DNA from 3 places in the Paenibacillus sp. FSL H7-0756 genome. Region 1 is predicted to be linked to each of the others. Evidence: riboswitches for the same ligand, from Rfam matches in the RefSeq annotation. Region 1 holds a riboswitch; each other region holds the start of a gene.

Region 1 (5,240 bases):
ATACCTGAATGAAGCCTTCTCGCATATGAGTGAGTTTGAAGTAGAAACATTGCTACGATCCATCAAGCTTTTCAACGATGCTATGGGGAAATCCAGCAATTGCTGCGCACCTGTTAAAGGGTGATTTCCCTTGGTCTTTATTTGTAACTTGCAAGTTATTTTAATGATAAGGAGTGTGTATTCATGAACAAACTTACGAATGACCAAATCCGCCAAAATGTACGGGGACGTTATCAAACGATTGCTGTAAATAAGGTCGAACCTGCCTCTTCCTGCTGCTCCTCTGCTGATTATGATGCTATATCCGCTGAATTAGGGTATTCAAACGAAGATCTCGCTGCTGTTCCTGAAGGCGCAAATCTAGGACTTGGATGCGGCAACCCCCAGGCTATTGCTGAACTGCGGGCAGGTGAATATGTTATGGATCTCGGGAGCGGCGGCGGGTTCGATTGCTTCCTCGCTTCCCGGCAGGTAGGTGAACAAGGCCATGTTATCGGTGTAGATATGACTCCTGAGATGATTAGCCGGGCAAGAGATAATGCCATTAAAGGTAAGTTTAATAATACCGAATTCAGGTTGGGAGAAATTGAACATCTTCCGGCGGCCGACAATTCGGTTAATGTCATAATCTCCAACTGTGTGATTAACCTCTCGCCTGATAAGCAGCAAGTATTCCGTGAAGCCTATCGCGTACTTATGCCCGGAGGGCGTCTGGCCATCTCTGATATTGTAACTACAGCTGAGCTACCCCCCGAGATCAAAAATGACCTGGGCGAATTATATTCGGGTTGTATCTCCGGGGCCTCTTTCATTTCTGATCTGGAGATGATGCTTCAGGAAAGCGGCTTTACTGAGATCCATATTGAGCCCAAAGACGAATCCAGAACATTTATCAAAGATTGGGTTCCCGGTGCGAACGTTGAGCAATACATCGTCTCTACTGTGATTAAAGCGAGAAAACAATCTTAAGGGGATGTTCAATTGATCACTACATTAACTGTTCGTCAGGCCACACCAGAAGATATCGGTAGTATCCTCCGAATCTATAATCAGGGAATCGAGGATCGAATCGCTACACTTGAAACAGAGACGAAAGATTTCTCTTATATGGAGGCGTGGTTCAAAGATCATCAAGGCCGCTATAGCGTTATTGTAGCGGAACGAGAAGGTGAAGTGATTGGCTGGGCCTCCCTGAATCCCTATTCCCTCCGCTGCGCTTATAACGGGGTAGCTGACCTGTCCGTTTACATTGATCGCCGCTTCCGTGGCCAAGGTGTAGGCAACTCGCTCCTGGATTCTTTGCACAAGGTGGCCAAGGAAAATAGCTTTTATAAAATCGTTCTCTTTACCTTCCCGTTTAATGAGAGTGGTCAAGGGTTGTATCGGAAGATGGGCTACCGGCAGGTTGGTCTATTGGAGAAGCAGGGGATTATAGACAAAACGTTTATTGATGTGATGATTATGGAGAAGCTTCTACTATAAAAATGAAGATAAAAAAGGAGAAGTTCTACCCGTAAACGGAAGAACTTCTCCTTTCAATCAGTTCCAACTACTCCTTACTTACTAACCAATCAGCAACTTGTCCTCTGGGTAACGGTACTTCTGTTTAACACTTTTTTGTGCCAAGGCAAAGGCTAAGGTTAAAGGGCCCAGTCTCCCAATATACATTATAACTATGATGATACATTTACCAATTGGTGACAGATCAGGGGTTAAGCCCATGGACATGCCCACGGTTCCAAAGGCTGATGTAGCTTCAAATAAAAGAGCAAGAATATCCGTATGGCGGGTATATTCAGTAATTGTTAATAAAAAGGTTGCTCCAAGAACAAGGCCTAAGGAGATGGTCATTACAGCCAGTGATCTGAAAATAAGATCTTGAGGTATCCGTTTTTTTAGCAGCTGCACATCAGCATTCCCCTTGATGGTTGAGAAGATGCTTAATATGAGTACCGCAAAGGTGGTCGTCTTGATCCCCCCGCCTGTCGAGCCTGATGAAGCTCCTATGAACATCAGAAAGATCATAAAGAACTGGGACGCCGGTAACATCGCACCAATATCAATGGAGTTGAAACCCGCTGTGCGGGTAACCACTCCCTGGAAATATCCACCCCAGATTCTTTCCCCCCATGTGAGTGTACCAAATGTTCTGGTATTAAAAAGCTCAAAGACAAATATGACCAGAAACCCTGCAAAACAAAGCACTCCTGAAGTGATTAGCACGATTTTTGTGTGAAAAGACAGAGCCTTCCAGCTTCTCTTGCGGTATAGATCCAGAATCACAATAAATCCAATTCCACCAATGATAAATAAAAATGAAATGACAATATTGACTAACGGATCACCAACATACCGGCTCAGACTATCCGACCATAATGAAAAACCTGCGTTATTAAAGGCCGAGATGGAATGGAAAATTCCATAATATAGGGCTTTGGCAACACCCAGGTCATTCGCCCACCGGATGGTCAACAACAATGCCCCAAGAGTTTCGAAGATAAATGAGATTAGTACAATGCTTAGTGATAGCCGGACGACCCCTTGTGTTTCAACGGAGTTCGAAGATTGCTGGATGAGTAAACGCTCCTTCAGCCCAATCTTCTTCCCCAGAATTACGGCAATTAGAACACTGAACGTCATGAATCCTAATCCTCCGATTTGAATGAGGAGCAGGATAATGATTTGTCCAAAGTTGGAGAAGTCGGTTCCTGTATCCAGCACCACCAGTCCAGTGACACACACAGCTGAAGTTGAGGTAAATAATGCATTTAGCCATCCCACACTAGTTCCGGTGGATGAAGATACCGGTAAGGACAACATAATTGTCCCCAGAATGATGGTTACAGCAAAACCTAAAAGAATAATTCTTGATGAGGTTAGACTGAGTTTTCGAGTAAACCAAAGGTACCTTTTTGTAAACATATCACTGGCTCCTGTAATGATTCTTTTCGTAAATAAACAGCGCTGCGTCACCTTCAAGGGTGTGTGTCCAGTGAGAGTATCAGCCAGGTAGCTCTTGTTGAAAACACTGTTGATCCTTTAGATAATCGAGCAAAAGCCGGTTAAATAATTGCGGTTGACATAGGTGACTAGGATACATGGCATTCTCGATGATCGCTAAATGAGCTTTGGGATACTTAGCCGCTGTTTTTTTAACTTGCTCTAACACCCGCTCATTGTGATTACCTGACACGATCAGCACCGGAATTTGCAGCCGCAGCGCAAACCCGTAACCGTCCGAATACTTCAACGCCATGCGTTGCTTAATCCATTCTGTCGTCCGTTTATGCATAAGCTCTTTTCTCAAGATATGGTAAGCCAAGAGCCATCTGTGATAGGTGATACGTAAAGGCTTGATAAACATTTCAGCAGGGAGATAATGAGAAATCCAGGCACAGAACTGCAACGCTTCTTTCAACTTACTTCCGCTAGCAGAGTAATCACCTTGAAAATAACTATCCACCAAAATCATGGTAATCACCCGCTCAGGGAATAGATAGGCGAACTTCTGGGCAAGTATAGCTCCACTGGAGCAGGCTACAATTACAATCTTTTCTACATCCAGCTTATCTAATAATGCCTTTAGATCCTCAACTTGAGTGTCTACGATCCGGCCAATCTCAACATTCATCTTCCCTGACAGCCCGTTTCCTCTTAGATCATAGACAATTACTTTCGCGCGCTTACTGAAATATTCCGCCTGTGGTTCAAAAAGATGGTGGGAGGTCGAATAATCATGGATAAAAACGATGGGCAGACCGCTACCCGATATCTCATAATACAAGGTTGTTCCGTTGACATCAACAATAGGCACTGCAGGATTCCCCTCTCATGAACGCTTACGGGGTTAGCTGACGGATTCGGACCTGAGTAGCCCTACTCGATATTCTCGAGATTCACCCCGGAACTTTTGGTTCCCCCGTTTCCTTTACAGGAATTCAGCGGCAAATATCATTTCTCAGATTGCTCCTTACTTCTTTCCTTATGGGTCAGCAGATCATCCTGTACGCTGTTTTTCCACAAGGGAACGCCCGAACGGTAGGCCGCCCGGCCATTTAGATGGCCTGCGACCGGCGAAGTGATGAATACAAAAAGAATCGCCAGCAGCAGCTTGACACTGATCTCTCCATCTTTGAACCAAAAGTAAAGGAAGCCGCCGCCCAGTAAACATAACACCCCGAACGTTGCGCTTTTGGTGGCCGCATGTGAACGCAGATAGACATCGGGCAGCCGGATCAGGCCAAAGGCACTGATGCCGCAAAAAATGGCGCCCAGCACCACTAGAATCGAGCTAAACAACTCACCTGTCATGCAGTTCCCCTCCTTCTTCCACAACAACCCCACGTTCGATATACCTTGCGAGTGCAGTGGTTCCAATAAACGTCAGAATACCTATAACCAGAATTACCTCAAGAAAATTGCGGGTATCCAGCAGCATACTAATGACAGTAATCATAGCCAGTACATGAATGCCTATCGTATCTAGGGCGGCCACCCTATCCGAACGGGTAGGTCCTTTCAGAAGCCGGAACAGGCACGCGAGTATGGCCATTCCCAGAATGATCAATGCGGTAGTTAATAGTACGGAGACCATCAGCGGGTCACCTCCATGATCACTTGTTCGAAATTACCCCGGATCTGCTTCACCATTTCCTCAGCATCTTTGATGTCAATGGCATGAATAAATAGGGTCTTCCCATCCCTCGACACATCAAGGGTCAGCGTGCCAGGAGTCAGACATATTAGACAAGACAACAGTGTAACTTCCCAGGCTGAGGTTAACGCCGTCTCATAGGCGAATATTCCAGGGCGGATCGCCAGCTTCGGACGAAGAATATGATAAATTACCACAAAGTTCGAGATGGTCAATTCGCGGATAAAGATCAGCAGCAGCTTGAATATGGACCATAGGCGTTTTAAATAAAATGGCCGGGCCTGAGGCTTGGATCTTCTGAATAACAGCAGCATCCCTATGCCGAGCAGAAACCCGATAAGAAAAGTGGCGCCGGAGCTGCTATTATTGATTGCCATCCACAATAAAGCAACTAACAGATTAAACAAGAATTGTAGAGCCATTATATCTACTCCTTCAGTATGGCTTGAATGTATTCCGCAGGTGAAGCCAGAACCTCTCCGGCCTGTGCTACATAGGCATATAGAGCATCTGCTCCAATACCCATTGCAATGACAAGCACAAGCAGTGCAGCGGCGACAGCAGAAGCTCTCTTCAGGTTCACAGC
Region 2 (5,240 bases), 130 kb from region 1:
CGATATTCTCGATATCTCCCGGCTGGAAGCGGATGGCCTCACGCTGAACAAGGATACTTTCGGGCTGAAGGCGCTTCTCCAGGGCTGTATGGACCTGTTCACGGTGAGCACACAAGACAAACCACTAACCCTGAAGCTTGAGATCGAAGAGGGGCTGCCCGACAAGTTCACCGGAGATGCTGCGCGTGTCCGTCAGATTCTGATCAACCTGATCGGCAATGCGGTGAAATTCACGCCATCCGGCACGGTAACGGTTAAGGTGGAGTCCTATGGCGTCAGGGAGGCTGCTCAGGCGCTGCAATTCATGGTGCGCGACACGGGCATTGGCATCTCACCGGATAAGCTGCAGCTGCTCTTCCAGTCCTTCTCACAGGTGGACGGGTCGCATACCCGCAAATACCCCGGGACGGGTCTGGGCCTTGCGATCTGCAAGAAGCTCGTAGACCTGATGCAAGGAGAGATCTGGGCAGAACCGGCAGAAGGGGGCGGCACACAGTTCTTCTTCAGAATTAAGCTGCAGTCACAGGAGCATTCCCCGGAGGTATTTTTCGGCAAGGATACAGGAGGCGGGGAGTCAGCAGAGGAGAATGAAGCCGTATAAGACAGCGATTGCCAACAAGAGAGTTAACATTATATAATTTGAAAGTAACTATTCTTTTATCACGACAGTCCTGAGGACGGAAAGGAACTCTCTTTGAGCAAAACAAAAAAGAACAATGTCATGGCTCCCCAGATGAGTAAGCAGGAGAAGCGCAGGGCAGAGCAGGAACAGCAGAAGCAGAAAACGAGAATTCTGATCGTGAGTACGGTGGCCATCGTCGTTATTATTTTTGTAGGCTTATTCATGCTTGCTTCGAAGGACTCTTCGCCTGCAGGCACAGACAGTAAGCCGGTTGCCTTCAATTACAGTGAAATGATGCGGCTCGGCAAGGAGGATGCTCCGGTCAAAATTGTGGAATTCGGTGATTTCAAATGTCCGGCTTGCGCCCAGTTCACCGGTGTGATCAAACCGCAGATCGTTCAAGGTTATGTAGATCAGAATAAAGCAGCCTTCTATTTCGTGAATCTGGCCTTCATCGGCAAGGATTCCAGAACGGCCTCCCTGGCAGCGCTATCGGTGTATCATCAGAACCAGGAAGCGTTCTGGAAATACTTCGATGCGATCTATGCCAACCAGGGGAATGAAGACAAGGAGTGGGCTACGCCCGACTTCATGGTGAGTCTCGCCAAGCAGCTGGAGCTGCCGGTGGATTATGACCTGCTGCGCAAGGATATTGATGACCGCACCTATGCGAAGGAACTGGACCGGGATATTCAGCTTGGCTCCGATACGGGCGTAACGAATACGCCATCCTTGTACGTGAACGGCATCAAGGTGAACGAGCCCTTCAATATGGAGGCGATTGACGCCCAGATTCAGGCAGCAACAGCAGCAGCGGGAGCAGGGGCCGCCCAATGACCGCCTTCTCTGCCTTCTGCCGGCGTAATTGTCTCTACTTGGCCTGGTTCGTCTGTGTGGTAGCTGTAGCGGGCAGCCTGTATCTCAGTGAGGTCCTGCATTACGAGCCGTGCAAGCTGTGCTGGTTCCAGCGGATCTTCATGTACCCGCAGCTGTTCCTGCTGGGGATCGCCACCTACCGGGCGGACAAGCGGATCATTCCTTATGTGCTTCCTCTTAGTCTGATCGGCGGCTGCATCTCTATTTATCACTATGCAGAGCAGAAAATTCCGGCGCTCAGCAAGGTGCTTCCCTGCACCATTGGCGTACCGTGCAACAAGGATTATCTGAATTGGTTCGGATTTGTAACGGTCCCTCTGCTTGCACTTATAGCCTTTGCCTTAATCTCCATTCTGCTCTGGACAGGACGCAAAGAGGAGCCTGCAGAGTAAGTAGCTGACGGCAGAAGGAAGAGAAGAGAATGCCCTTAATTTTAGCAAAAAATATTATACAAAAACCCTGTAAAATCACGTGTTAAAGGGATAATGAAAGAGAATGAAAGATCAAGACATACCGGATGATGAATTTGGTTGTTTTGAGTGCTTTTCATTCTTTTTTCATTTGTTTCCACGCTTTACGGAAGATGCGTTGTAGCTTAATATTAGTCCTTGTGAGAAGTTGAATATGCGCTGAATTTTCCGGATGGAAAAACGGGGGAACCACACTTTGGCCAAGGCCAAAAGGGGTGAATCGGAGCGGGCCGCCAGGGCCTGTAACCGTAGGGCTACCACAGTCCGAATCCGCCAGCTAACCTCGTAAGCCAGCAGTGGGATAATGACCATGCACTCTAAGGCATGCGGATCATTTCCGTATGCTTATTTTGGTGCCTGCATTAATGAAATCCACTTATGAAAACAGCGCAGGGAAACCCGTTTCAACTTAACCAAGAGAGGAACTGTTACTACAATGGTAAGCAAGGTAAAACGACTATTGATCGGGCGTCCGATGAAGTCGAACGAACTCGATCATGAAAAGTTATCCAAGGTGAAAGCACTGGCTGTCCTGTCTTCTGATGCGCTCTCGTCTGTAGCCTACGGAACAGAACAAATTCTAATCGTACTGGTGGCCGCCGGGTTCACCGCCATCTGGTACTCATTGCCAATTGCATTAGCCGTATTGGGCCTGCTGGCTATTTTGATTTTATCCTACCGGCAGACGATCTTCGCTTATCCCCAGGGCGGGGGCGCGTACATTGTCGCCAAAAGCAATCTGGGGGTGCATACCGGCTTATTGGCCGGCGGCTCTCTGCTGGTGGATTACATTCTGACGGTGGCGGTAAGCGCCTCGGCGGGGACGGATGCGATCACTTCAGCTTTTCCAAATCTGCATAATCATAGTGTCCTCATAGCGGTATCTGTTATCTTGCTCTTAACGATTGTTAACCTGCGCGGGGTGACCGAATCGGCTTCGTTCATCGCTATCCCGGTCTATCTGTTCGTCGTCTCCATCTTCGTGCTGATTATCACAGGGATTTTCAAATATGTAACCGGCGGGGCTCATGCCCAGGTTCCTGAGATTGGCTCGGCGGTGTCGAACGTGAGTATGTTTCTGCTGCTGAAGGCATTCAGCTCCGGCTGTTCGGCTCTGACCGGGGTTGAGGCTGTCTCCAATGCCATTCCAAACTTCAAAGCGCCGGCGGAGAAAAATGCAGCCAAAACGCTGATGCTCATGGGCCTCATTCTCGGGGTGATGTTCACAGGCATTACGCTGCTCGCTTACTGGTACGGCATCATGCCTGATGAGAAGGCTACCGTGGTCTCACAGATTACCGAGTCTACCTTCGGCCGGGGCGGGCTGTACTTCTTCATTCAGGGGATTACGGCGGTTATCCTGTTCCTGGCAGCCAATACGGCATACTCAGCCTTCCCGCTGCTGGCGTTCATGTTCGCCAAAGACAAATATCTGCCCCATGCCTTCATGGTGCGCGGCGACCGGCTCGGCTTCTCCAACGGTATTATTTTCCTCGGCGTCATGTCGGCAGTGCTGGTAGCGGCGTTTCACGGGAATACAGAAGGACTTATTCCATTATATGCAGTAGGGGTATTCATTCCGTTCACGCTATCGCAGCTTGGCATGATGGTCCAATGGTACAGAACGAAGCCGCAAGGCTGGCAGAGCAAGTTCGCCGTGAATACGGTCGGGATGCTAACTACATTAACGATCACCATGATCTTCATCATCACCAAATTCTCCAGCGTGTGGATGGCTTTCATCTTCCTGCCGGTCGTCATTATCGTGTTCCACCGGATTCACCGCCATTATATGAATATTGCCGATCAGCTGCGAATCTGTCCGGCAACAGATAAGCCTTGTATCAAAGGAAGCACCGTAGTCGTTCCTGTCGCCGGTGTGACCCGCGCTGTACTGCATTCGATCAGCTATGCGAAGTCTTTGACCGATAATGTGGTCGCTGTATATGTAGGCTTCGATGAAGAAGAGATTCACAAGATGGAGCAAAAGTGGGAGGAGTGGAACCCCGGAGTTCGCCTGATCGTCCTGCGCTCCCGTTACCGCAGTATTATCCGCCCGCTGGTGAAGTTCATCGATACAGTAGAGTGGAAGACCTCTTCAACGGATCATATTACTGTCCTGATTCCGCAATTCGTGACCAAGCATTGGTGGCAGGCAGTGCTGCATAATCAGACCAGCTTGTTCATCCGCTCTTATTTAATGAATCAGAAGGACATTGTCATCGCCACGGTTCCTTTCCATTTGCATAAATAATATAGAGGATTATAGGAAGACGGCTGTTTCTGCTTATTGCGGAGGCGGCCGTTTTGCCGTTACTATAAGTTATTGGTTGACATAGAGAATGAGAATCAATATCATCAGTATAGACAAGAAGAAAGTAACAGAGCTTTTGCCAATCATGAGGGTAACATACAGGAGGGGTATTCAATGTTTTCGTTCAACCTGCAAGGATCAAGAAGCGGGAAGCTGGCGGTGGCCGGACTTATGACTACAACACTGCTGCTATCCGCTTGCGGAAATAATAATAGCAATGCAGGCAGTAACGGTGGAGCAAGCACTGCACCTGCAGCAACCGTGGAAGCCACTGCGGATGCCACTGCGGATGCCACTGCGGTGCCTGCAGCAACTGCCGCACCTGCGGTGGAGAAGACCGTAACGGATGCGATGGGGCATAAGGTGACTGTTCCCGCTAACCCACAGCGTGTCATTGCTTCTTATCTGGAAGATTATCTGGTAGCACTCGGCGTGACTCCGGTTGCCCAATGGTCTACGAAGAATGGTACTCAGAAATACCTCGATGCTGAGCTTAAGGATGTTCCGCCGATCAGCTATGACCTGCCGCTGGAAGCCGTCACCAGCTTCACTCCTGATTTCCACATCGTCCAGTCGGAAGGCTCGGTTCAGAACGGTCTTTATGACCAGCTGAACAAAATCGCACCAACCTATGTACTGGGCGACGAAGTCAGCAGTGACTGGCGCGCGGCTACGCTCAAAATCGGTGAGCTGCTTAATAAAACACCAGAAGCTGAGAAGGCTATTGCAGACTATGACCAGAAAGCGGCTTCGGCCAAAGCGGCTGTGTCAGCGGCAATTGGTGATGATTCGGTAGCTGTTCTGTGGCTGGTGTCCAAGAATTTCTTCATCGTGGACGAGACCCGCAGCAGCGGTGCAGTATTATATGGCGATCTTGGAGTGAAGCTCCCGAATCTCGTGACCGATATTCCTGCGGAGTCCAGAGCACCGTGGAACCCGATTTCACTTGAGAAATTGT
Region 3 (5,240 bases), on a different contig from region 1:
GCAAATACCGCTTCCAGCATCCGTCCACCGCCGACTTCCAGAAGGTTGTGGAGAAAGTGACCAAGCAATCCTGGCAGACTTATTTTGAACGGTATGTCTATAGCGGGGGTGCACCCGACTTCGCAGTTGATGATATCAGGCTCACGGTCAAACCGGACAACAGCGATGGCGGGGGCAGCCGCTATAGCGCTGTGGTCGATGTAAGCAATAAGGGCAGCCTGTACCCCGATGTTCCCGTTAAATTCACCTTCGCAGACGGGTACACTGTGCAGCAATACTGGAATGGCGAGGGTAAGGCAACCTCCTTTGAGTTAGCATATAAAGCGCCGCTGGTCTCCGCAGAGATCGATCCGGGGCATTCCATTCTGCTGGAGAGCAGGCATCTAAATAATTTCAGAATGGCGGAGCTCGAGCCGCGTACACTCTCCCGCTGGACGCTTAGCGCATCTGCTCTGCTTGAAACCCTGCTCGGAACTCTTGTCTGGTGAGGTGAAGGAATGGTGAAAAGTTCAATTGCCCGCGGTTGGATCAGCATGAAAGAGCAGTTCTATATACTGATTCTGCTATTTATCTACCGGCTGTTCTGGGGATATTTCCTGTACAAATTCATTAAAAGCGCGGTTGTCCCTGTCCTGCTCCGCTACCCGGATGCAAATGCCGGCGGCAGCGGAATAGGCAGGCTGCTGTATTATATCGAAGGGAAGACCGCGCTGCACACCGACCCTGCCGTCCAGCACTGGCTATGGATGCTGCTGGCGCTGACAGTGCTAAGGCTGCTGGTGACTCCCTTTATCCGTGCAGGGCTGCTGCACGAGCTTCACCAGGAGCGCGACGGAGCGCGGGGACTGTTCTTTTTTCCCGGAATGAGAAAATATGGGCTGCCGGTGCTGATGTTCAGCCTCGCTGAATGGGCGCTAACCCTCCTGCCGCTCTATTGGCTGCTTCCGCGTATGTACCGTCATCTGCTCAGCGGCGTTCTCGATGTACAGCTCCTGCTCAGGCTGGTGCCTTATGTAATGGGCTGGCTGCTCTATCTCTTCCTTGTCCGCAAGCTTCTGCTCTATATGCAGTTCGGCTATACCGCAGGTACCGGCATGTTCTCCTCGCTGCTAATCTGCCTGAAGGTGCTGATGCCTTCGATCGGTATTTCCGTCATTCTGGGGGCGGGAAGCCTGGCCGTAATTCTGCTCTGCAGCGCCTCTGCTCTGTTCTATCCCGGATTGCCGGCACTTATGCTCCGCCAGGCAGCTCCGCTGCCCTCCACGCTGTTCAATATGTGGGGAATCGCTGCCCAGTATCACCTCTGGTCCAGTAAATCATTTCCGCAATAATAAGCTGCTGAAGCGGCATACTAAAGAGAGTCACAGCCCCTTATCAGGGAGCAGGACTCTTTTTTGCTTGAACCGGAGGACAAAAGCATTTGCAAAAGGCTAAATCCTCTGATACAATGATGGCTGTACTAGTAGTAACAAACTTGTAATATTTAAAGCAAAATCTTCCGTAACTATTGCAATTTAATCAATGCCGATAAGTCACTGTTCTGGTGCACAAAACGCCGAATTCCCTGCACCGGGAAGTGGGGGAACCATATTTTGGGTGAATTGATCTCGCTTTAGAGGGGTCATAGGGGAACCTTCTACCGAATCCTTAAGCTAACCTCGCAGGCCCTGGAAGGAGTACATCTTTTGATTAGTCAGAATTTCAAGAAAAAATGCACCGCAGCAGCACTAGGTCTTGTGATGGTATTCACACTCGGAGCAGGCAGTGCCTTCGCAGATTCCAAAATGGATACTGTGATTTCAAAAACCATTGGAACATCGTATAAAACCGGGGGCACAACCACCAGCGGCTTCGACTGTTCCGGATTTACCAAGTATGTATTTAAAAATGTCGGACTTACCTTGCCCCGTACCTCCAAAGCACAGTACAAAGTTGGAACAAGTGTATCCAAGAGCAATCTGCGTTCCGGTGATCTCGTGTTCTTCAATACCCTGGGTAATGGAGTGTCCCATGTCGGTATTTATGTTGGAAACGGGAAGTTCGCACAGTCCTCAAGTTCACGTGGTGTAACCATCAGTTCGATGAGCCAGTCCTACTGGGCCAACCGTTACGTTGGCGCCAAACGAGTAATGAGCACAACAGCCTACCAAGCTGTCGCTTACGATTGAACCCTTGAAGCATACCCCGAATATTTCCGCCTCTAACAACTAAATGTAACTTATACGAGCCCGGGATGATTATTGCCGTAATCATTTCCGGGTTTTTCCTTTTCCTTATTCTACCTTTTACCCGAATCCACAGCCTTGAAACAGCATTTTCTTGCAAAAACAAAGAAAAAATCATATAAAATAATCCCTGCGCATAGATATGAGTCTTTTGAAAGGGCTATAACTCTAAAAAACAGCAAAAAAGATGCATTAATATGTTATAAGTGATTGCCAAGCGCATTAGTCTTTGTTACAATTATCGCAGTGAGCTTTTAGTAACATTTTTGTAATTATTGAATCGCTTTTAACAAAGGTTTTGTCATGTATTGAATGAACCGCTAATCCTAATCAACAGTCGTGCCGAGTTCCTTAATGAATTAGGGAAACGGGGGAACCACTTTGGGTGAATTGACCTCCTATTCTAAGAGGGGTCATAGGGGACCTTCAACCGAACCCTTAAGCTAACCTCGTAGGCATTGGAAGGGGTATTTACTTTTGAAGAAGAAGCTAGCAGCCGCAGTACTAAGCTTGTCCATTATCTTCACCATCGGAGCAGGAAGCGCTTTCGCGGATTCCAAAATGGATAAAGTGATTGACAAAGCCATCGGAACCAAATACGTGTCCGGCGGTACATCAACTAACGGGTTTGATTGCTCCGGATTTACAATGTATGTTTTTGATAAGATCGGCATTAACCTGCCCCATCAATCCGGCTCCCAGTATCAGATGGGCACTGCCGTGTCCCGTGACGAGATGAGACCGGGCGATCTTGTATTCTTTAATACCAATGGTAAAGGCGTGTCTCATGTCGGTGTTTATGTCGGTGACGGCGAATTCGCCCATGCCTCTTCCTCACGTGGTGTAACCATCAGTTCGCTGAGTGACAGCTATTACGTCAACCGTTACGTTGGCGCCAAACGAATCATGAGTACAGATGCTTACAAGAATGTAGCTTCGGATTCCCAAGACAATGATGATGTACAATAATCCTTTGTAACCAAACGCTCTTTTCCGAGATTTTTGCCGAAATCTTGGAGAAGGGCTTTTTTTTGTCTATAAAATTACTTACCCGCCTCTATATTTGTAAAACACCGATTCTGAACTTTCGGAAAATAATTATTGGCGTTTGTCAAGTTTCTGCATTTCCGCAAGGAATTTGCGTCGAAACTAGCCGTTTTTGTATATAATTAATATTAAGAACAAGCAGAAACGGCTTTGCCGCCTCTTTAAAGGATGGTACCGTTTCGTCTGGAAGGAGGCCTCGCCTAATGATAAGCTCCCCGCTAACCTTTTATGTGGTGCCTATGGAGCCGCAGCATGCCGCTGAGATCTGTGAGTGGAGCTACAAGCCTCCGTATAATATTTACGGCTGGATGTCCTGGGAGCAGATGCAGGCGCTGGGCGTGGAGTTCGGAGACCCGCAGCTGCGAAGTGAGCAATATGTATCTGTAGTGAACGGACAGGGGGATCTGTGCGGCTTCGCCCAGCTCTTTCCGATGGAGGGGGTAGTCCGGCTTGGTGTTGGAATGCGGCCCGAGCTGTGCGGTCACGGCATGGGGCATCTGTTCATGAAAGCTATTGTTCAGGCAGCACGGGCGCGTTACCCGGAGCGTGAGATCGACCTGGAGGTGCTGACCTGGAACCAGCGCGCCATCCGCGCTTACCAGAAATGCGGGTTCACTATAACGGATACCTATGAACGCCGCACTCCGACCGGCAATAAGCCTTTTTATTGCATGGTCTATGAGGAATAGCACCGGAAACAGATTGTTTTGCAAAAAATGGATCATTTGTGTTCATTTTTTTGACACACATACTATGATAACGCTTCACCATCCGCTATAATGGAGTCAGCAGCTTACATGGAGGGACGGATGCAGATGCAGAAATGGATCATGAGCGGTTTGTTTTTTGCCGCCTGTGCCTTTGCAGTAATCTTAATGTTTACCTTACCCGGTAAATCCGAGGTAGCCGAACAGAACAAGCCGACTATGCCGGAAGTTGTGCTGGACGCTGCGGGCGCAGAAGCCACAGTGAAGGCCAATTGTATCTCCTGCCACGGTGACCAGCTTCAGGGCGGGGCGGGACCCAGCCTGCAGCAGGAAGGCGCTTCGCATGACGCAGCTCAGATTTACAGCATAGTCACCAAGGGCCGCGGACAGATGCCTTCCTTCAAAGACAGGCTGGCCCCTGAAGAGATTGCCAATGTAGCTCTATGGCTGGCGGAGAAGAAATAATCCGCATCCTGTACTAACACCATGCTCCTCATTCCAAATGTATAATGCCCGTGACTAGGATAACGAATGATCCTTGCACGGGCATTTCTATTATTCAGATATTCCTGTTGTCTTCATAGGGGCCTTGTCCTCTAGCGGGTCTTCTCGAATGCCTCATTAAATTCATGCGCCTGGCGGAGATCAAGCTTCTCCACATCTGCAGCCAGCCGCAGAACTACCGTCTTATAATCAATAGTGATATGCGGGTGATGGTCAAAGGCCTCCGAAATTGTAGCTACCTCATCTACAAAAGCAATCCCCTTCATATATTCACTGAACATATATTTGCGCACCAGCCTATCCCTCTCCAGCTTCCAGCCCTCAAGCTTGCCGATCTGCTCCTGCAGTTGTTCCTCAGTTAATTGCAATTCGTTTCCTCCCTTGCTAAGTTAACGGTTTCTTGAGCCTGCTCTTTCCTTCAAATAAAACATCCCTCAGCTTCTGAAAGTCCAAGGGATGTGCCAGGCCAAAGATTTTTGATTAAATGTATTCTGACATCCCGGCAATTAGTACTCCACTTCCAATTTTAACATGGCCGGATGCCCGGGACAAACCCGCTGCCGCATTTTCCCCTGCTTTATACAAGAACGACCGAAGCCAAATCCTCATCGCCCAGCAGAATATTAATGCGGTGTGTTTCTTTATCGTACATTACAACTCCGCTGCCCACCTGAATGACCGGCTCATTGCCCAGCGCGTAGAACAGGTCTTCCGCAAGCGCCTCCCAGACCTCCTGCCTTGATTCCTCCGGCAGATT

What was found. Region 1 has a riboswitch for cyclic di-AMP ahead of NST04_RS19415 (alpha/beta fold hydrolase). Riboswitches for the same ligand answer to the same signal wherever they lie in the genome.
Region 2: linked by a shared signal. The riboswitch ahead of NST04_RS18795 (APC family permease) and the one ahead of NST04_RS19415 (alpha/beta fold hydrolase) in region 1 are both predicted to bind cyclic di-AMP.
Region 3: linked by a shared signal. The riboswitch ahead of NST04_RS03090 (C40 family peptidase) and the one ahead of NST04_RS19415 (alpha/beta fold hydrolase) in region 1 are both predicted to bind cyclic di-AMP.

What each region holds. Positions count from the first base shown of each region.
Region 1 is NZ_JBBOVT010000002.1:587,970-593,209, forward strand. It holds gene NST04_RS19395 (MarR family winged helix-turn-helix transcriptional regulator) at 1-124, shown strand, start outside; gene NST04_RS19400 (arsenite methyltransferase) at 184-969, shown strand; gene NST04_RS19405 (arsinothricin resistance N-acetyltransferase ArsN1 family A) at 985-1,482, shown strand; gene NST04_RS19410 (TrkH family potassium uptake protein) at 1,564-2,922, opposite strand; gene NST04_RS19415 (alpha/beta fold hydrolase) at 3,002-3,814, opposite strand; cyclic di-AMP (ydaO/yuaA leader) riboswitch at 3,822-3,954, opposite strand; gene mnhG (monovalent cation/H(+) antiporter subunit G) at 3,952-4,311, opposite strand; gene NST04_RS19425 (Na(+)/H(+) antiporter subunit F1) at 4,301-4,594, opposite strand; gene NST04_RS19430 (Na+/H+ antiporter subunit E) at 4,594-5,076, opposite strand; gene NST04_RS19435 (Na+/H+ antiporter subunit D) at 5,082-5,240, opposite strand, start outside.
Region 2 is NZ_JBBOVT010000002.1:461,922-467,161, forward strand. It holds gene NST04_RS18780 (ATP-binding protein) at 1-601, shown strand, start outside; gene NST04_RS18785 (DsbA family protein) at 695-1,459, shown strand; gene NST04_RS18790 (disulfide oxidoreductase) at 1,456-1,890, shown strand; cyclic di-AMP (ydaO/yuaA leader) riboswitch at 2,116-2,276, shown strand; gene NST04_RS18795 (APC family permease) at 2,405-4,222, shown strand; gene NST04_RS18800 (ABC transporter substrate-binding protein) at 4,397-5,240, shown strand, end outside.
Region 3 is NZ_JBBOVT010000001.1:705,827-711,066, forward strand. It holds gene NST04_RS03075 (M1 family aminopeptidase) at 1-488, shown strand, start outside; gene NST04_RS03080 (hypothetical protein) at 498-1,331, shown strand; cyclic di-AMP (ydaO/yuaA leader) riboswitch at 1,544-1,682, shown strand; gene NST04_RS03085 (C40 family peptidase) at 1,740-2,168, shown strand; cyclic di-AMP (ydaO/yuaA leader) riboswitch at 2,556-2,698, shown strand; gene NST04_RS03090 (C40 family peptidase) at 2,703-3,194, shown strand; gene NST04_RS03095 (GNAT family N-acetyltransferase) at 3,476-3,961, shown strand; gene NST04_RS03100 (c-type cytochrome) at 4,088-4,444, shown strand; gene NST04_RS03105 (4a-hydroxytetrahydrobiopterin dehydratase) at 4,576-4,851, opposite strand; gene NST04_RS03110 (hypothetical protein) at 5,061-5,240, opposite strand, start outside.